Regions from separate parts of the Paenibacillus sp. FSL R5-0908 genome, predicted to be linked through region 3. Evidence: riboswitches for the same ligand, from Rfam matches in the RefSeq annotation. Region 3 holds a riboswitch; each other region holds the start of a gene.

Region 1 (7,041 bases), 6.0 Mb from region 3:
ACCGGAACTCCGGCATCACGCAACTGACCCAAATACCCCGCAACCTCGTCTAGATCTGAGATTAGCCTCTTATACTGAGCCGTCCCAGGTGTAACATAAGCATTAAATTTCTCTTGACTGAGACTTCTATTTACATTGGACCATTCTGGAGAGGTTCCAGGTAAACTCTGATGGAATGTCATGGCTACAATGCCACCCTCTTGATGCCATTCAATTGCACTGTCTATAACAGCTTGCCGCTGTTCTGCGATTGTCCCTGCGGATTGATTATTAATCGCCCCTAATTCATAACCATGTAGAACAGCATTTTGTCCCGAAGTATTCTTCAGCTTATGAACCAGTTCATCTGGACTTTCTAGATAATCATGTTGGCCGGACAAGATCCCTTTGCCACGTAGATTCACCAAATTACTCAGCAGTTGCTTGGCTTCTTCAGAAGCCGAAGGATTACTTGGTATAGCCGGAGGTAGGGAGGAAGAAACACTCATAGCCTTCGGAAGACTTTTAACCTCTCCCCAAGGCAGCAAGGAAAAAATAATAAACACCGGTAACATAGTAAACAACAATCTGTTTTTCTTATAATATTTAAGCAAATAAATCCTCCTTTCGGTAGCTGTACTGCCTCCACAGGTGTTAAAAACATACCTGTTATCGGACAATCGTCTTCTGACCTAATGAGGACTATAGCTTAGTAGCTCTGCAATAACGCAGAGCCACTAAGGATCGACCTTTAATTTTCATCAATCAGGAGACATCCGGAAGAAAAAGTGCACTTGCTGGTACTGTCTCTTTAGCTTGACTAGCACTTTCCCACATCAAGCGGACTCTCGCATCGCCTTCATTCTCGTAATACTCCACCTTGATATCATATAGCTGGCCAGCCTTCAGCGTTATAGTGCCCTTACGCTCAGTACCACTTTGCTTAGTCCAACTATCAATAAGGGATTCCCCATTCACCCAGACACGGATGCCATCATCTGAGGTAGTGTAAAATGTATATTGCTCATTATATAATGGCTTAATTTTACCGCTCCAACGTATGGAGAACCGATCAATCCCGAGGGCGGCATCCGGCGAGCCTTGCCGCCAATTGAAATCGATTATTGCATCAGTTCTGTTAAGAGCTGCTGCTCCCGACAATTGCATGTTGTTGTAATACTCTCCTGCAAGCCCCTTCGCGAGAGGAATTGCTGCCTCCCCCTCTTCTTCGGAAGGTGCCGGCGCTGGGGCGGCGCTAGGTGTCGGTGCCAGACCCGTATTTAATTTATCTCTGGTCAGGGTATAGTTGCTATTCATAAATGTTTTGATTGTGTCTGAACTGTTATTCTCGTAAAGCATTTTTCCCCAGCTCATCATGTACGTCCATTTACTTTGCGATTGCTGAAGCTTCTCCAGATTAGGCATTTCACCATTCTCCCCGATCGCAATCGGTTTGCCTGCGGCTAGACTCAATAAGCTGTCATAGTATTTTTGCTGGTAATCATTTTCATATATATCTGCTGCCAGAATATCTACTCTATCAGCACCTGGATAAGTTAGCGCATAAGGATCTGACCAAACATTGGGAGCATTCGGACTCCATACCCATAACAAATTATTTAATTTATGAACGTTAACAAAACGGTCATACATAATATTCCATAGTTTAGAAAAGTTATTTTTCTTCCCCCACCAGAACCAGTTCCCGTTCATTTCATGATAGGGTCTCCAAAGCACCGGAACATTGGCATCGCGCAAGCTTTTTAAAGAGACTGCCACCTTATCAAGCTCAGCGATCAGATTGTTATATTGCTTGGTACCCGGTGTAACGTAACTATCGAACTCACTCTGGCTAAGTGTTTTTTTTACATTATCCCAGTCATAAGAGGTGCCCGGCAGGTTAGCATGAAAAGTCATAGCTACGATCCCGCCCGCTTTATTCCAGTTGATGGCGCTGTTCACCACATTTTGACGTTGCCAAGCCATCGTTGCTTCGGACTGACCACTGATCGCACCCATTTCATAACCGTGAAGAGCCGCATATTGTCCGCTGGTTCCCTTCAGCATATTGTTAATTTCATCTGGACTTTCTAAATAGTCATGTTGACCGGCAATAATACCTTTTCCTGAGATCGAGTAAAAATAGTTAAGCAGCTTTACGGCTTCAGGTGAGGCACCTGGGGTAACTGGCGTTCCAGAATTTGAAGCAGCTATGACAACAGACGGCGAAATTCCAACAGCAAGCGGAAGTGCAGTCAGAAACAGGACGAGTGACAGAAATGCACCAAACAATCGATACGTACGGTAAGCTTTCAAAATAATCTCCCTTTCGGTAGCCAGGCTGCCACTCTTTCGAAGGCCCTATAGCTTTGCGTCCCTACCTTTCGATAGGTTTGCCTTTTCAATTTAAGAGAAATATTCTCTCTTACCGTAAGTATCGACGACAATTAATGATATATTTAGTGTTTTTATGACTTTTTTTGATAATTGAGTCATTTTACCTGTTTCAAGAAATTTTCAATTGGTTAAATAGATAGGTTAGACCTATGAAATGAATTGTTGTAGTTCTATATCATTCCAGTCTAAAGTAATACGTATGTTATCTTCTTCAACTAATTCAGAACCTGTCTGTACTTCTATAAACTCAACATCCGTCAAAGCAAGGATCGCGTGCTTCGTTCCTTCAGGTATACGTACCACGTCCCCAGCCTTCACATTATGTTTTTTCTCATTCAGCACAATACTTGCTTCGCCGCTAACGATTGTCCAAATTTCACTACGCTTGCGATGTAATTGATAGCTGATATTATTCCCCTCGGATATAAAAATCCGTTTGGTCAGCACTTCATTGCCTTCATCATATTTCACATAATCGATAACTTTGTAATGGCCCCAACGGCGTTCCTCGTACATCGGTCTCTGTTCAAAGGTTTTCAGCACTTCTTTAATCCGTGGGCTCTCAGCTTTATGAGTAACTAGAATCCCATCCGGGCTAGCCGCAATGATCAGATCCTTCGCACCAATTACCGTAATCGGAATATCCAGCTCATTAATCAAGCAAGTCCCCTCAGAATCCGCCGTCACAAAACCTTTTCCTACATGCTTGCTGCTCATTTCCTCTGTCAGCGTATTCCACGTTCCAAGATCCTTCCAGAATCCATCATACGGCTGCACTACAATATGTTCTTCTTTCTCCACCACTTCATAATCAAAGCTGATGGAAGACAATAGCTTATACTGCTTCTGCAATTCTTCATATCCTAAAGGCAACCCTTTACGCTGCAAAATATCTAACAAGTACCCTAAGCGGAAAGCAAACACTCCGCAATTCCACAAGGCATTTTGCTCGATGAGCTGTTCTGCTTGTATGCGGTCTGGTTTCTCTTGAAAGTGACTTACCTTCATAAAACCATTTTCCCCCGCCTCTTCGGTGGTAGGAATAATATATCCGTATTTCTCTGAGGCATGTTCAGGAACAACACCCATTAGTGCCAGATTTGCTCCACTTTCCAGCATGGTCCCCTCAAGCATAGCTATGGTATCGAAAAAGGATGCTTCTACATAAGGGTCAACAGGCAATATTGCTACCGTCTCCGCTGGAGAAACACCTGCCACTGAATAAAGATAGGTAGCTGTTAAGGCGATAGCCGGAAAAGTATCCCGACGCTCCGGTTCGACGATAATCGGCACATGACTTCCCAATTGGCTTTGGATCATTTCTACTTGGCCGCGGCCGGTGGCCAGATAAGATGATTCTGCCATCCCTGCTTCCTCCAGCTGTCTCCAGACACGTTGTACCATAGATTCCGGTTCACCTTGAGGGCTTTCAAGTACCTTTAGAAATTGCTTTGAACGTGAGTCGTTGGACAACGGCCATAACCGTTTACCTGAACCGCCTGATAGAAGTACCATTTTCATAGAATGAACCCTCCTTGAATTATGGAAATCGAGCATAATGGAATTGTTATCAAAACGTATAGCTTCCGCTTAGCCTTAGTTCGAGCGGATGCATTTTTTTAAAAATTTATTAGGTATGAACCACTCCAAGGGATTTTGGACTTCCGATCGCTGTTATCCTCAGATTTCCTGATTGGACCGCTTCTCGCGGTAGAAATCCGAGGATAAAGGCGAACACTCCGTTTCTACAGTTCCAAATTCCCTTTCCGTTCTTTACCTAACCAACTTCCTCTAAATGCTTGAACCGTACTGCACCGGGCTGTACCAGCCGGAAGGCAGCACGTTTTTCTAAAGATTTGCTTCTGCTCCTATGGAGGCAGCAGCAACTGCAAGAACAACTGCAACTAAAAGAGCAAGACTAGTTGCCACCACAGAGACAGAGACAATGACAACAATAAGTGCTACTGCTACTGCTGCTGCGATAAACAATCAGAGTACACTAACTATATAAATTGCTTAGAAACTTAAAATAAGGGAACGAAGTGGCGGAGGAGAATTTTGGAACTGGAGGAGCTATAGGTCCACCTTTGTCTGCGGATTTCTACCGCTATCAGCGGTTAAAATCAGGAAATCTGCAGACAACAGCGGCTGGAAGTCCAAACATTCTCTGGAGTCACGGCTCATCCCTAAATAGAAAAATCACAAGTTCAATCCATATAACTTAGATTAAACCGCTCCAGCCACACTAGCAGAATAACCGCTCAATCCACCCATCTGCGGGCGGCCGACAGAATGATAAACGAGGCCGGTACCCTCAATTTGCTCCTTGGAATACACATTGCGTCCATCGATCAGCACCCCATTGCGCATGCTTTTCGCCAGCTGATGCAGATCAATCTCCTTGAGTAGGCTCCAATCGGTCAGCAGGCAGACGGCATCGCTGCCCTCAGCCGCTTCCTCTGGCAGATTGCACCAGCGAAGCTGCGGATGATCATATTGCTGTCTGAAATTTGTAGCTGCGATTGGATCATATAGTTTGACTGTTGCCCCTTCAGCTACCAGTGCCTCAACAATCTCTCTGGCGGGAGCTTCGCGGACATCATCAGTGTTAGGCTTAAAAGCAAGTCCCCATATCCCAATCGTCGAACCGCGCAGGCTGCCAAGTGATTCATGCAGCTTGGAGATGATCATAAACCGTTGTCCCTTGTTCACTTCGACTACAGATTTCAATAATTTGAATTCGTAATCGACGTTGCCCGCAATTTGAATGAGCGCATTAGTGTCTTTCGGGAAACAGGAGCCTCCATAACCGATACCAGCCTGCAGGAAGGATGACCCAATTCTTTGGTCCATACCCATTCCTTGTGCTACCTCGGTTACATCAGCTCCCACTTTTTCACAAATATTGGCGATCTCATTAATAAAGGAAATCTTCGTGGCCAAAAATGCATTCGAAGCATATTTGATCATTTCAGCACTGCGTATATCTGTTACAAATACATTTTCTGTGAAACCCTTATGAAGCTCGCGCATAGTTGGTTCCAGCTCTGGATTATCAAGGCCAATGATAATTCTATCAGGATGGAGGGTATCGCGAATCGCTGACCCTTCACGTAAAAACTCAGGTGCAGACACGATATCAAAAGAATGTTGGGTATACTTAGAGATCATTTGAGAGATTTTTTCATTTGTGCCTACTGGAACTGTAGATTTAGTCATTATAATTTTGTGCCCTTCCATCGCTTTGGCGATTTCAGCGGCTGCACCCTCAATGTAGGTTAGGTCTGCTTCACCGTTAGGCAATGATGGCGTACCTACAGCAAGAATGATAATATCTGAACGGCGCACCGACGCTTGAAGATCTGCAGAAAAAGATAACCGTTCCTCACGAAGATTCAGTTCAATCAGTTCCTCGATTCCCGGCTCGTAGATGGGCGATTCCATCTGTTTCAGCTTCTCAATCTTTTCCTCGTCCTTATCCACACAGATGACATGATGTCCGCTCAATGCAAAGCACACGCCAGATACAAGACCCACATACCCAGTACCGATTACTGTCAGCTTCATATAATCATCCTCCTTTTAGAAAATTGACGTACGCCTGCTCAACATACTGCTTGAACTTAACCATAAACGCCTGCTCATCGAATTTTCGTGCATGCTCCATAATTTGATCGATGTCCCAAGCGTAGGACTCTACCTCATAAATGGCCTTAAGTAGATCCTCCACTTCTTGATGCTGAAAGAACACACCATTTACATAAGGAATAATAGTGTCCAGTGCCCCACCTGCTTGATAAGCAATTACCGGTCTTCCTGCAGCGTTCGCTTCCAGCGGTGTAATTCCAAAGTCCTCTTCTCCTGGAAAAATAAATGCTCTACATTGTGCCATCATTCCAGTCACTTGTTCATCTTCTAGCCGGCCCAGAAACGATACATTATCCTTAGCCATGCCTTCGAGACGCTTGCGATCCGGTCCATCCCCTACGATATAAAGCTTAAGACCGTTACGATTGAAAGCCTCTACGGCCAGATCAATCCGCTTGTAGGAAACAAGCCGGGAGACAATTAGATAATAGTCACCAATGGTAGAAGAGCTTGTAAACCGGGCTGTATTAATCGGTGGAAATATGACATCAGCATCCCGGTGATAATAATTCTGAATCCTCGTCTTCACTACTGAAGAATTGGCTACGAACTGATTCACATTTTTGGAAGTCCGTTGGTCCCACGTTTTGAGCTGCTGCATGTATACCTTAAGCATTTTTTTGAACAGCCCGGAATTCGACTGACGTTCCATGTAGGTGTCATAATCCCATGCGAAGCGCATAGGCGTATGGCAGTAACAAAGATGAAACGTATGTTTAGGAACTTGAATACTTTTCATAAAAGCACTGCTGGAACTCAGGACGATATCGAAACCGCGAAAGTCCAAATCACGGATGGCCATTGGATAAAGTGGCAGCACCCCTTTAAAATTGGTCTTTACCCCCGGAATCTTTTGCAACCAGGAGGCACGGATATCCGCATCTTTGAGATTGTCAGTAAGGCGGCTTCCGTTAAAAACCGTTGTGTAGATTGGAGCCTCGGGATACATGTGATGAAAGACTTCCACCACTCTTTCCGCGCCGCCCATTTGGATTAAGTAATCGTGCGCTATCGCAA
Region 2 (7,041 bases), 2.1 Mb from region 3:
ATACGAATTCCGGTCATAATACGCCTCCAGGAAAGCAGTAAGATGTGGCCTACATATTAAGATTAAAAGATCTAGACTGTGACCGCAGAAATGATCTCGATGTTATCGAGTCCAGCTTTACGGCCAAGACGGGAAAGCTGCATTTTGAGGATCGGGTTATTTTCAAGCGTTAGATTTACTTTTACAAATCCATCATTCTTAAACATTACAAAGCAGCTTTCTAAAAGAGGTACAACATCTGGTGCAGTTACATTTAGCTTTCTGCAGTCGATTTTTAGTTCATAGTCAGCTGGAGTAATTGGATTGATAGTTTGTTGATAAGCTTGAATAGATTTTAGACCATCTTCTTCAGAAAATGTTCCATCCAACTCAATGTTAATAACCTTGTTTGCAGTGTCTGTCTTCAAAACGAAACTTCCCATGCCTAAATCTCTCCCATAGATTGAATTTGTCCAAAACAGTTCGACTGCAATATCCAGCCATATGTATATCCACTTAGCTGTTTTATAAAAGTCAAAATTCGACACTATACAGCAAGTAATGGGATATTCCGACTCTATTATAGGCATATTTTTCAAGCGTGTGCAATAATAAAGTCGAATTTTGTATATTGTTGTCGAACTGTTGGATTATTGGATTTCTTCTATGGTTGCAAGCAGGATATTAAAAGCTGTGATGATTCTAGGTGCCCCTATAACGGGTACTAAGTGTAATAGAATACCTTTAAGCTGTTCTACGGTGACTCCAACACGAAGGGCCATGACATAATGAACACCCAGCTGTTCGAATTGACCCATTGAAATTAAAGATGAAATGACTGCGATTTCCTTCCAGTCAGGGGCTATAGTATTACGTTGAAAAATATCGCCATAGGCATTCCCCATAATAAATTCAGCCAAGTCAGGGAAGTGGTCTTTAATTGGAGCTAGTGCTTTTGCGCCATAGTCTCCTGATAGATTCGTGAAGTGGTTGAGACCACTGTTGATATTTTCCTTCATGGTTAGCCTCCTAGTTTAGGTTCAAAGTACGGTGTGCAGTCGGAGGGACTTCATCACGGTCTGTTAGTAGTTCAATAACGGCAACATGGTTTAGAGCTACCGCATCTTTAATTGCAGCTGTGAATTCATCCGCTGTCTCACACTTGTAGCCTTTAGCACCTAGAGATTCAGCGAATTTCACGGCGTCCATAGGTACTTCATATAGAGTTCCATCGATACGACCTGTGGTTTTCTCCATACCCTTAAGAGCCATATCTAGTTGCTTATTATTGACCACGATAAAGATGACAGGGATATCTTTGCAGACAGCGGTGTTAATCTCAGCGCCGAGCATCATGAAACAACCATCACCTGTAATGCAGAGGACCGTTTCTTCAGGAGCTGCAACTTTTGCACCAATAGCCATGCCGATCGAATTACCCATGCAAGCAAAATAAGCATCAAAAACAAAGCTGCCCGGTTTCTTAACCTTGTACCATTTTGCAGCGTGGAATCCATGACTTCCATCATCAACGAAAATTGAATTATTATAAGGAATTAAATCACTTAAAGTGCTCATTACCGAAGCAAGGGAAAGATTCTTGAGGGTTGGAAGCTCTTCTGAATAATCAGCATCGGCCAAAGCATCACGTTTGGTGATTGTGCTTGGGTCAATATGATTTAGGCAGTGCACCAAATTATCGCGCAGGTCCCCAGTGACCGGGATCGTTTTGGACAATAGTATTTTTCCGACAAAGGTTGGATCAATATCAAATTGAATTAAAGTTGCTGGATGATTCTCCCGTTTAAGATTACAGATGGTCATATCACTTAAACGTGATCCAAGCACTATAAATAAATCGCTTTTATTTAATAAATCGTCCCCGTGGGTCGAACCGCCAACGCCAATAGGACCATGATAGAGTGGGTGATCCCAGACTATAGCCCCTTTTCCACCAGGAGAGGTTACTACAGGAATATTAAAAGTTTCTGCGAGTTGAACAAGCTCTTTATGTGCTCCGGAGCGGTTAATTCCTTTACCCGCAATAATCAAAGGATTCTTAGCAGCTTGAATAGCATCGATGACTCTATCGATATTAGCTTGACTAATTAGAGACTCTCTTTCTGGGATTACTATATTGCATTCTTCCAATACTTCAGTTTGTACATCAAAAGGAATACAAAGATGAACAGGACCACGTTTGGTCAGGGCCACAGAAATCGCATGATTAAAAATAGTACCAAAGTGATCCCCACGTTCAACCAATTTACTGAACAAGGTGGCAGGTCTGAACATATCAGCTAAATCAGCCAGAAAAGAAGTGGAGTCCTGACATTGAGGAATTCCAAGCTCTGTAATGGATTGGTGGCCAGTAATAAATAGGACAGGTAGGTTGTTAGCTTTCGCATGTGCTGCTGCTGTAAGCAGGTTAGTTCCCCCAGGACCCGAAGTACCAAATGCTACGCCTAGGTTACCTGTTTTCAGCGCATATCCTGCTGCTTCGAATCCGGAGCTTGCTTCGTGTCTGCCGGGAATAAATTCAATACCGTAATCCACCATCTTTAGAACTATTGGACAAATCGATTTGCCAATGATCCCAAAAGAATGGGTGACTCCAAGGTTACGTAGTGCTTCCGCCATGTAATCTGCGACTGTCTTCAAAAGAAACACCTCACAAGTTTTTTGATATATATTAGTTATTAATCTATCGCATAGATACGATAGATCAATATACTCAAAAAGTAAAAACCTGTGCTCTATAGTAAGCACAGGTTGGTGGCATAAGGCGCCGCTAAGACTGAACAATAGTTCAGCCGTCCTGGTTCCTCTGCAACCTGGCAATCATGGCCTCAAACGAAAAAATGAGGCTGTAGATCCATGGTTTTGCGTCATCCTCTTTCGAGGATTTTGCCAATATTAATTTATAGTTGATAAGAATAATTTTCCTTTACAATATATTCCTCATTAATTTTTGTCAACATAATCCGCTAAAAAAACTCGAAATTTGACGAAAGTCTTGTCCAAGAGATGAAGTTTTGCCTCGCGAAAAAAACTGCCACCTAAGACTCAGCTTAGGTGGCAGTTGATAGTTTTGAACTAGAATTTAAAGATATGAATGGTTTTTTGCAGATTAAATACGGCCTGGGTCATTTTTTCCGTTTCTTCTGCAACAGATTGCAGGGCATTAATCTGTTCATTCATAGCCGCCGATACCTCTTCTGTGCCAGCAGCGGTTTCTTCGGTGATTGCTGAGATATTCTCGATTGCACTCGAAATTTTCAAGGCACTTTCTAGCATAAGATCACTCTCCGCAGAGAATGAAGAGATTTGCTCGGTAATGTACTGCACGCTTTGTACAATTTGTGCGAAAATATGGGCAGTTTGTGTGATCATTTCGTTCTGAACCTGCACGACCTCTTCATTGATGGCGATATTATCGATGGCTTGTTTAATATCTGACTCAATGCTGCGGACCAAACCGAATACTTCTTTTGTGGATGCCGTAGATTCCTCAGCAAGCTTGCGAACCTCTTGAGCTACAACGGCAAAACCCCGACCATGCTCTCCGGCACGAGCAGCTTCGATGGAGGCATTCAGTGACAGCAGGTTGGTCTGCTCAGCGATCTCTGTGATGGTCTTGGTGATCATCGTAATCCCGCGGGCATTTTGTGAAAGAGCTTCAATAGTATCAGCCACTTTTTGTGTAGCCTCTATGTTTTTACGCATGCCTTCAGCCTGTGTATCTACGGATTGGCGCCCTTGCTCAACAAGTTCTAAGGTATGTATTGAACGTCTGTTCATTTCTTTGGTGGAGTTCGTATAATTGGATACTTTGGTCTCAATGTCTTTAATGGATTCTGTCATATCAGCGATATCCGTAGATATTTCATTTGCACCAAGAGCGAGCTCAGTAGAGGAAGAGGCTACTTGTGCCATGACAATTTTCAGGTTCTGGTTCTTATCTTCGATTCCGCGGCTTGCATCCATAACTTGACGGGTGATCTGTGATGCATCGGTCAGAATCTTCTTGAGCTTATCAATCATTGTGTTAAAGGAGCGGCTTACGTCACCCATTGAACCGTTTTCGTCCGCTCTGCTAGTGAAATCCCCCTTCGAAATACTGTGAGATACATTAGCAATATCATCAAAAGAAGATGTAAGCGTTCTCTCCACGAAGCGAGCAACAGGTAAAGTCAGACCTGCAAGAACAACTACTAGTATAATTCCTACGAGAAATTGACCTAGAATCATTAACGTAACTAAGACAGGAATAGCAAACAGTGCGGCAACGAGGTAACATCCGGCAACAATTCTTTGTTTTAACGGAAGTTTGTGCATCCAGCTCATTGGTAAAATGTCCCCCTTATTAAATTTTATGTAATGGTGTTATTATAGGGGATTTATAGGTCATTGGTCTATAGAGAAGTGTCATAAATCTTCTTTAAGTAGTAGATATTTAGAATTCATGTCAAAATTCCTCATATATTGTGGAAATTGTTTTAATAGCAGACTTTACCATCCCTACTAGTTCGGTAGGAGCTAAAACAATAACTGAAGGAGAGAAAGAGAGTACGATACGACAGGCAGATTCTATAGTATTAAACTCGGCCTCTACGTTCATCCACCCAGTATTAGCAGAGGGTTCTACTAAAGTTATAGTTACATATCTTTCACGTTGTAATTCTTTAAGAATAGACTCATTCACCTTTAATTTCACTACATATTTTGGCAGTGCTGCTTTAAAAGCTGAAGTCGATTGTTCCCAGTAGCTTTTTAAATCAAAAACCTCAGGTCTGACAAATGATTCATTAGTTGCTTCAGCTTGTATTAATCTTGACACGCGAAAAGTCCGCATTTCACCCTCGGTTCGTGCCACTACATACCAAACTCCACGTTTTGCGACTAACCCGAGAGGTTCAATGAAACGCTCCTTCATCTCGTCGTTCCGTGGGTAAGTGATCTTCACTTTATGGTCTTCCCAAACAGCTTCCTGCAGGATAGATAGAAACGGGTACGTCTCGTCGGAAGGGTGCCAGCTGGCACCATCAATATGAATGCGCTGGCTCAGGTAACTGGCTGGATTATTCGGCCTGGATGGGGAAGCAGCCTCCAGCTTAAGCACGGCAGAAGAGAAGTCGTTTTGTATACCCAGATCTTTTAAAATCGAGGAGTCTGCGGACAACAGCAGAGTAGCAATCTCTGAGGGCTTCATACCCGTTAACGAGGTTCGGTAACCTTCTGTGAGCATCCAACCCCCTTCGCGTCCCCGTTCGGCAAGAATCGGTATTCCTGCTGTACATAAGGCTTCCATATCTCTAAACACAGTTCGTTCAGACACTTCTAAGGTCTGGGCTAGCTCACGGGACGTCATCTTTCCACGATTTTGCAGCAAAAGTAAGATGGATAACAAACGATCGGCTCTCATTAAGTGAACACTCCTCCTCCTAATAAATGTTAGCTAGTTCTTAATAAATTATTATATTATATATGTCAGTTGATGTCATATTAAAGAATTATACTTATATAAGGTAAGGATTAAATACAGAACATTTAGAGAAAAACAAGTGTAGAAAGGATTGAGAACATGACTTTAAAAGGAAAAGTAGCATTGGTCACCGGGGGCAGCAGAGGTGCTGGTAGAGGAATTGCATTGGAGCTGGCAAGGAAAGGTGCATTCGTTTATATTACGGGCAGAACGACAGAGGCTTCTGGCACAGAGCATAGCAAGCGGAGCATTGATAACGTACTTAGGGAAATAAAAGCAGAGGGAGGGTCCGGCAGCGCCATACGATGTGATCATACAAAAGATCAGGAGACAGAGGCAGTCATTCGCCAGATTGCTTCAGAGCAAGGGCGGCTTGATATTTTAGTCAATAATGTATGGGGCGGGAATGACTTGCCTATTGAGCAGAAGTCTTTTTGGGAGCTTCCTACAGCGCACTGGGATAATATGTTTAATGCGGGTGTGAGGGCGCAATTGGTAACAAATTATTTCGCAATACCTTTAATGCGCGAGGCAAAAGCTGGCGGTCTAATCATCCATACAACCTTTTGGGATCATTACAAATATCTAGGAAACTTCTATTATGATCTTTCTAAAAATACACTTGTGCGCATGGCCTACGGGTTATCGAATGAGCTTAAAGAGGACAACATTGCAGTTATTCCGCTCACTCCGGGCTGGATGAGGACAGAGGCGGTGCTGGAGAGCATGAACACGGATGAGGAGCATTGGCATGAGGTTGAAGAATTGCAGATGACTGAATCCACAACCTATATCGGTAGAGCAGTCACTGCTCTAGCAGCCGATCCTGAGGTCATGTCTATGACCGGACAACCGCAGCAGGTTGCTAAGCTGGCTGAAAAGTATGGATTTACAGACATCGATGGTCGGACTGTTCCCGCATTCTTAGTCTAAACAGCAATCTTGATCTGTTTGATCCCATATGTGCGTACGAAGCAGTATAGGACACAGCTGATCTAAAATGCAGCATTTTCGTATATTTAGGACGCTATCGGTCCCCATAGACGCTATTGATAGGCAAAACACCTGATTTAGCTCTCTTTTTGAGGAATAGTGACACTGGAGTCCGAAACCCTGCTTCAAAAGCGGAATTATTGCATATAAGGTCATCTGGGTCCGAAACCTCAAGGGTGTCCGTAAGCCTCACGAGGGAACTCGGTTCGGCGTTGTAGATGAATTCGAAACAGGTTAGCTAACAATCAACAACAAAAGCAGCGAAACTCCTATAAGAGGAGAATCGCTGCTCTGTTGTTTGATTTCTATCCTATTGCTTACAGAAGAATGATTTCTTCTGCAGTGTTGATTTCTGGCAGGCCAGCAAGCTTCACAAGCACATGAGTAGGTACAGCTTTATCAACGGTCAGCAGCATGATTGCTTCGCCACCAACGATTTTACGTCCCACTTGCATGGAGGCGATATTGACATCATTTTCGCCCAGCAATGTACCCACAAGTCCGATAATCCCTGGTTTGTCGTTATGGGATACGACAATTTGATGTCCTTCAGGAGCGATATCAACGGGGAACTTGTTCACTTG
Region 3 (7,041 bases):
GCCCAATGTAGTCTTGATCGAAGCACTTAAATACGGGTCCGCCACAGTAATCTCTTTCGTAAGATCTATTTGGACCAAACCTTCGGTTGCTTGTTGCAACGCTGCTACAGCTTCGTCTACTTCACTTTGCGTAACAGAAGAGTTAGCCAACACTGTCTCTGCTGTCGAGAAGCTGGACGTAAATGCCGCGATGCTCTCAGGTGTGAAGCCTTCTAGAGAAATTGCTTTAGCCGCTGCAATCGCCTGTTCCAGATCTCCAGTGAATAAGTGATCTCCATTCGCAAAATGTAGTTTGGCTCCACCCCATGTAGCATGGTCAGATCCGTTGCCATTTCCCCCGTCTGTGACAACTAATTTCAGTTCTTTTGCTCCATTAATATCCAATTCAATGAATTTCTGCGGATCTCTTGAACTCATGACTCCACTATCGAATTTCTTCTCTCCATCGACAAACACCTCAAAGCTCACCGAACCAACAGAACCGTACATTTGTCTATCTACTCCTACATAGGAAGTGAAGTAATCCGCGTTTTTGTCGCTTAGATCGTATACAATCGTCGAGTTAGAGTGCGCTCCAATTCCTCTTTCATAGGACACTGCCTGATTGTTCTCATCTGTTAATCTCAGCGTATTCGCACTAATAGATTTATCCTTCAAAGGTGCAGTATAGCTGTTCTGAGTAGAGTTCCAGTCGTAATCCGTCAGATACGTAAAGTCCGTCATGTCTACTACGGCTATAGTTCTAATCTTCGTGGTCGTATTTCCATCACTATCTGTTACTGTGTAAGTGATTGGATACTTTCCAGCCCGGTTGAATTTAACTTGCTCTTGACCTGTGACCTTCACTTGAGCCGTCAAGTCACCGTCTTCCGAATCCATTGCCGAATAGCTTTCACTGATATCAATCACTTGGCCCACTTTGGTTGAGACAGATTTAGGTATGGTAAGCTCTGGTGTATTGTTCAAGATCATAAACTTCGCATCAGCAAAATCACCGTGATCTGAAGCATTTCCGTTACCTGCATTATCTAACACCAGCTTCAATTCACTTACCCCCTTAACAGGTATCCGCGCAAGCTTGGCTTCTGTACCAAATTTCATCAGTCCGCTGTTATAAACCTCTGCCCCATCGGCAAAGATTTTGAAAATCACACTGGAGTTGCTTTGCTCAGGGATATTTCTATCAACCCCTACATATGTTTCAAAATATTCATAGTTTGTACCCGCCAGATTATACACGATTTCAGAGCTGGCATGGGTTCCTAAGCCCTTAGCGAACTCTTTGACCTCGCCATTTACCAGCAGCTTAATCGGATTGTTAGAGCTAGCCTTATCTTTTCGAACCACATTATAATCCGTTTTTGCTGATTGCCAATCTATATCACTCAGGTATTTACTAGCGCTGTATACAACAATCTTTCTGGCCTGCACAGCGGAGTTTCCATCTGAGTCTGTAACTGAAAACTCGACGTTGTAAGTCCCTGTTTTGCTTGATGTGAACCCATTGGATTGTACTTCAACGGCTCCAATTAAATTACCATCTTCCGTATCAAAAGCCGTAACATCGCTCAACACATCAAATTCGCTGTTCAGCTTAACGAAGGTTGTCTCTTCCGGCACTGTAATGGTAGGTTTGCTTGAATTATTTGAGAACTTCGCATCGGCCCATACCGTATGGTCTGAAGCATTGCCATCCTTAGCATCTGTTGTAACCAGCTTCACCTCTCTTGCGCCAGTCACAGGGATTTTCACAAATTGATGTTCTGTTCCTGCCCGGAAAACATCACTCTCAAATTTCTGTTCTCCATCCACATACACTGCAAAAGTAGCCGAGGAAGGTTTCCCTTTCATGGCTTGATCGATCCCAATGTAGCTTTCAAAGAAGTCGTAACCCTTACCTTCAATATCGTAAACTACCTCAGAGTTGGCATGAACACCAATCCCTTTCGCGTACGTCGCAGCCAATCCTTGGCGAACAAGGGTTATGATTCCCCCGGAAACGGCTTTATCTTTCTTTAATTCACCCCAGCCTACAACGACTGACTTGGCATTGAGATCGGAAATATAGGCGTAGTCGCTCGTTACCGTAACCTGTGTGGTTTTCGTTTCCGTAACCCCTTCGCTTTTCACTTCATATACAATTTCGTAGTTGCCTTTTTGCGTTACATCAACGTTATTAGCTTTCAGAGAGACATCTGCAGTAATATCGTTTCCTAGATAGTTAGCCGCTTTTACATAGCTCATCGGATCAAAGGTTTGATTAAGCTTTAAAGTGAGCTGATCTTCAACAGACAAGGCTGGCTTAAAGGCTTTAACCTGTACGGGCTTCAGTGGGTTCAGCTTTTTATCATAACCGACGATCTTGTACGTATAGTTGATACTCGCATCTACATTCTGATCCACAAATTGGTCAGTTCCTGTAAAACCAACTAACACATCATTTCTATACACTTCATATCCTAAGAAATCTTGCTTAAGCTCTTTATCTATACTGAAACTTAACGTGTTTGTTCTAGCCGTGGTGTTAGGTGTGATATTAACCTTAATAGCCAGATTTTTATCCGCTATTCCAGTTCCCTCATAATTAATCACCGAGTTATTTAAATACCATAACTTTTGCGGTGCCGGATACTTGGCTACTTTCGCTTTTGTCTCAGGATTCACAGTGAAGCCATGTCTGGCAAAATAGCTGCTTAAATCTAATCCCAGTACTTCGGAGGAGAACTCCACCAAATACTGCTGCTTGGAATTGTCACCGTTGGTAAGGGTGACCTTCCGCTCCCGATATAGCTTGGTCAGCTCTGTCCAGTATCCCGGATGTGCCAGCTCCAGCTGCCAATAGGCTCCGAGTTGTGCAAATAAGCCCTGCTGATTCATTACCACTTTATTTTCTTCGAGGACATATTTATAGATATCTGATTCATACGGTATACGATTATCTATCGAATTCGCCGCGACAGACATAAACATAGACACCATATTATTAGTTACTTCGCCATATTCCCGTTCACCCATAGCCAAGCGATGCCCGATTTCGTGATTCAGTCCCCAGCCCGGATAAGCTTTGTTAAAATCACCTAACATGGTACCTACTGTTCCAAGTTGGATACCTGTATGATCTCCCGCTGCATACATCGCACCATAAGGCTGCATTAATCGAATATTCTCACGAATTAGCTTGGCATCATGAATCTCACTACTACCATCCAAGCCATAGAAGGCAAAAATGCTCTTCATCCAGGTGTCATACCCAGTTACGGTGTCCAGCGGGTTATTTCCTTGCGTAATATATTTGTTGTACGCCTCCGTCGCCGTTCCTGTGAAAATAACATGATCGCTGGCCATTTCTACCACATCTATGAGTTTACGATCTTGAACATTTGGATGCGCCGCTTTATCTTCGTCTAGTCTTTGTTTGTATGTGATTAAGAAGGTTTTGAATTGTTCTGGATCCGTGGTCTTGGTCATAAAAGGAATCTTCTCTAAACCTTCGAAGCGGAGCAGTGGGGCTTTCCCTTGTTCCTCTGCTGTATATGGATTGACGATATAAACGGTGCCGCCCTTAGTCACTTCATGTGCATAATAACTATTCGTAGCAAATTCAGGAACGGTTATAATGTTCTTACCTGGACGCAATTGCACACCTCTAGCCCAAATATTCCAAGCGGCCTCTTGTTGAGAAAAGACTAAAGAAGGTAGCTTATCGTTAGAAGCTGCGTCCACATAAACGTTGATCGTATCTCCAGGCATTGCAACGAGACCTGTAGGCTGGTTGTTCGTACCAAAACCAATTCTCAGGTTTTCCTGCGCATGCTTTTTCATATCTCCACGTTGTTCCGCCTCAATGATGGTACCTTCGATTTGAACCTCGCCATTAACCAGCTTCTTAGCTAGTTCCAATGAATCTTTCAGGATTGGATAGAGCGGATGTACTTTTGCCGCTTCTTCTAATTCGTTGATTGCTTCGACGCTATTATAAGCAGGCACAACCGCACTCATCGTTCCATCTGTGAAAATACCATTTACAGCTTCGCTTACTTTATCTTCTGTATAAAATCTAAATTCAGCCGCAAAAGGTCTGTTAATATTAGCTTTTGTGAACTTAAATTTTAATCTTTTAAACTTCGTCGGTTCGAATTTAAATTCCAGAAAATCATTGGTACTGATCGCGGTTCCGCTAGATACCAGTTGGAAGGTCTCTCCTTTACTCGTCTCTGATGCATAGATTTCAAAAGCCTCTGGGAATCCTTTGCGATTATCTCTAGCCAAAAAAGCCACTCTGTCCAGCACTTCCGCTTGCGCTAGTTCAAACACGACTTCATTCGTGAAGCTTGCATCATTGTTTTTGTTCGTTTCCCAATGCGTAGTGGGCTGGTCATCCAGCATATATTCAGGCTTCGTACCTGGGTAGCTTCCACCGTTCACCGTTACTTTTGATACGTTTGCATTTGGCATTCTATACGCTTGGCTATAGGCATTTTCATAGGCTGTACCATACCCTTTTAGCTTCGAAACCTTGGCTGCCGTTGCCTCTACCTGATGGTTCTCCAAAAGGATCTTTGCATTCTCTATCTCTTCTTTAAACTGCGTATACAGTGGATGTGCCTGCACTTCATTCTCTAAAGCTGTTAATTTCTCTGTCGTATTAAAGGCAGCACTAACTTGGCTCAGGGTATCATCTGTAAATAAATTTTTCATTTTAGCAGAGAGACTATCCTCTTTATAAAAAGAAAACTCAGCCGCACTCGCCCAATCTTGGTTCGCTTTTTTGAAGACAAATTTAAGTCTCTTAAAAGCCGTAGGTGCGAACTGAATCTCCACTACATCACCGGTTGAGCCTGTATATTCTCCAGAAGACACGAGCGTAAAATCACCCGCATCGGTAGTGGAGCCATAGATATCAAATTCTTGAGCAAAACCTTTACCTTTAGCACCGGATTGCCTAGCCGCGTATACCATTCTATTTAATTCAGTGGACTCATTGAAAACAAACACAACCTCATTCGTAAACGTTGAACTATTCGGTTTGCCAGTCTCCCAATGCGTGCTCATATCCCCATCCATAGCCTTAGCTATAGGCGAGCCTGAGTAGTTGCCACCGTTATTTGTGATGGATTTAATATTTGCTGGATTCATTCTAAAAACCTCATTATAGGCATTTAGAGCATCCTTGCCGTACAGCTCAAACGGAATAACCGAAGCGTTGCTTAATAAGTTGACCTTACTTTGTGCCACTGTTGTTGTTACATTTACCTTGCTTACCTCACTTGCTAAAGCATAACCTGCCTCACTTGAAAAACTGGCCAACATGGCTGCCGATGTAGCGATCGCAATCATTTTCTTCATCACTTCTTACCCCCAGATGTCATATGAATCTCTCCAGTGCCCAAAAATGGGCACAAAAAAAACTACCCCAAAAGAGTAGCTTGATTGCGTATAAAGTCGCCTAAAAATTAAGACTTAATTTTTATTAAACCTTAACAAGCATAAACACCTGTGGCGTCCTTATAAGGACGGTAAGCGTTTAAGCGAGAAATATAAGATATTAAGTATAGGTGTATAACGTATACTTTCTTATATTTTAACAAAAAGCGTTACACACTCTTTGGCAGCTGGCTGACAATAGTTATGATAACCTTAGTCCCTTTAGCTTTGCGTCCCTACATTTCCATAGGTTTGCCTATGAAGTTTCGAATACATTCAAAGAGTAACATAAGCCTAGATCTGATCGCATGATTAATTGGTATGAAATGAGTATAGGTAATTGCAATTAGTTTTTCTTAGGTGATAGATATTATTTATTGACTATCCCGGAAGAGAAGGGCATCCTTTAGGACTGTAGGTCTACTTAACTCCCCGATCCAAACAAGCGCCGGAACCAATTCCATACATCGCCCGTGACGGGAATTAATCCGAAACCATGTTCGCCAACTGCGATTACACCATATGCCCATTGTCCGATAGCTATGGCACCCCCAGCGATCCTGCCTATCGCTATCGCACCAAACGCCGTATCCCCTATGGCGATGGCCCCCAACGCTTTTTCCGCGATTGCGATCGCTCCTACAGCCACCCCTGCTATCGCAATGGCTCCCACTGCGAAGCCAAGCCAGCTAAGTGCTATCGCTCCAAGGGCTAACCACATTCCTAGTGATATTGCTCCTAAGGATAGTACGCCCACGCTTATCGCACCTATGGAAATCAAGCCTACAGCTACATCTCCAATAGCGATTAATCCAACGGCTGTCTTCACACGGGGTTTACCTCCACGACCATACGCTTGACCTGAGTATCGCCCTAGATTACTGCGAATACTGATGACCGGAAAGGAGGGAGAAGGCCATTGATAATCAATCTCTCGTCCATCAAAGCCCCTAGAATCTGCCCAGCGCGTTACAAATTGATGCCATTTCATATCCATCCCGTCCCCCTTTTCAATTACCTAAATTATACAACCCCGGGGGTTGGCTGTACTCAGACTCTGACCTGAAATTCATCTCATCCTCTGGACCGATATATACTCATTAGGATTACTGTTTGGGAATAGGATCAGGCTTTCCAAATAAATATCCCTGAAACAACTGATAACCACTCTGCTTAAGCCATTCAAAGTCCTCTCTAAACTCCACACCTTCTGCTAAAGGAACAGATTGGATTTCTAAAGCCTTTTCTAAAAATTGTTTAGCTATTTTCTGTTTGTTCGGATCACTGGACACGCCTTGAACATATTTCATATCTAGCTTCATGTAATGAGGTTTAAGCTCCAATAACATCTCGATTGTGCTGAAGCCTTCCCCAACATCATCTAAAGCGTATTCAAATCCCCGATCCTTGTAATATGTCAAAATAGCTTTCAAATGAGCGAGATCATCCACTTTCTCCGTTTCAACAACTTCAAAGACAAAAAGAGAGGGATCGACACCTAATTGATTAGCCAATTCAACAGTTGATCTTAAGCAGAACTCTGGAGCGTAAATTGATGTAGGGATAAAATTAATAAACGTTTTTTTATTTAAGGGCGCAGCATATTTTACAGCCGTC

Evidence for each region. A riboswitch is a leader RNA that binds a small molecule or an ion and turns the genes downstream of it on or off. The one in region 3 is predicted to bind cyclic di-GMP.
Region 1: it holds a riboswitch for cyclic di-GMP, as region 3 does, so the genes downstream of both, MKZ09_RS05395 (glycosyl hydrolase) here and MKZ09_RS33180 (NPCBM/NEW2 domain-containing protein) in region 3, are expected to answer to the same signal.
Region 2: it holds a riboswitch for cyclic di-GMP, as region 3 does, so the genes downstream of both, MKZ09_RS23480 (thiamine pyrophosphate-binding protein) here and MKZ09_RS33180 (NPCBM/NEW2 domain-containing protein) in region 3, are expected to answer to the same signal.

The regions. Positions count from the first base shown of each region.
Region 1 is NZ_JBBOUV010000001.1:1,209,904-1,216,944, reverse strand. It holds gene MKZ09_RS05400 (glycosyl hydrolase) at 1-593, opposite strand, end outside; gene MKZ09_RS05395 (glycosyl hydrolase) at 745-2,295, opposite strand; cyclic di-GMP riboswitch class I at 2,308-2,387, opposite strand; gene MKZ09_RS05390 (sugar phosphate nucleotidyltransferase) at 2,524-3,897, opposite strand; gene MKZ09_RS05385 (UDP-glucose dehydrogenase family protein) at 4,603-5,943, opposite strand; gene MKZ09_RS05380 (glycosyltransferase) at 5,948-7,041, opposite strand, start outside.
Region 2 is NZ_JBBOUV010000001.1:5,143,126-5,150,166, reverse strand. It holds gene MKZ09_RS23495 (ketoacyl-ACP synthase III) at 1-17, opposite strand, end outside; gene MKZ09_RS23490 (hypothetical protein) at 72-422, opposite strand; gene MKZ09_RS23485 (carboxymuconolactone decarboxylase family protein) at 630-998, opposite strand; gene MKZ09_RS23480 (thiamine pyrophosphate-binding protein) at 1,009-2,649, opposite strand; cyclic di-GMP riboswitch class I at 2,805-2,901, opposite strand; gene MKZ09_RS23475 (methyl-accepting chemotaxis protein) at 3,076-4,326, opposite strand; gene MKZ09_RS23470 (helix-turn-helix transcriptional regulator) at 4,448-5,404, opposite strand; gene MKZ09_RS23465 (SDR family NAD(P)-dependent oxidoreductase) at 5,564-6,397, shown strand; gene serA (phosphoglycerate dehydrogenase) at 6,775-7,041, opposite strand, start outside.
Region 3 is NZ_JBBOUV010000001.1:7,259,449-7,266,489, forward strand. It holds gene MKZ09_RS33180 (NPCBM/NEW2 domain-containing protein) at 1-5,346, opposite strand, end outside; cyclic di-GMP riboswitch class I at 5,605-5,691, opposite strand; gene MKZ09_RS33185 (hypothetical protein) at 5,849-6,415, opposite strand; gene MKZ09_RS33190 (EAL domain-containing protein) at 6,531-7,041, opposite strand, start outside.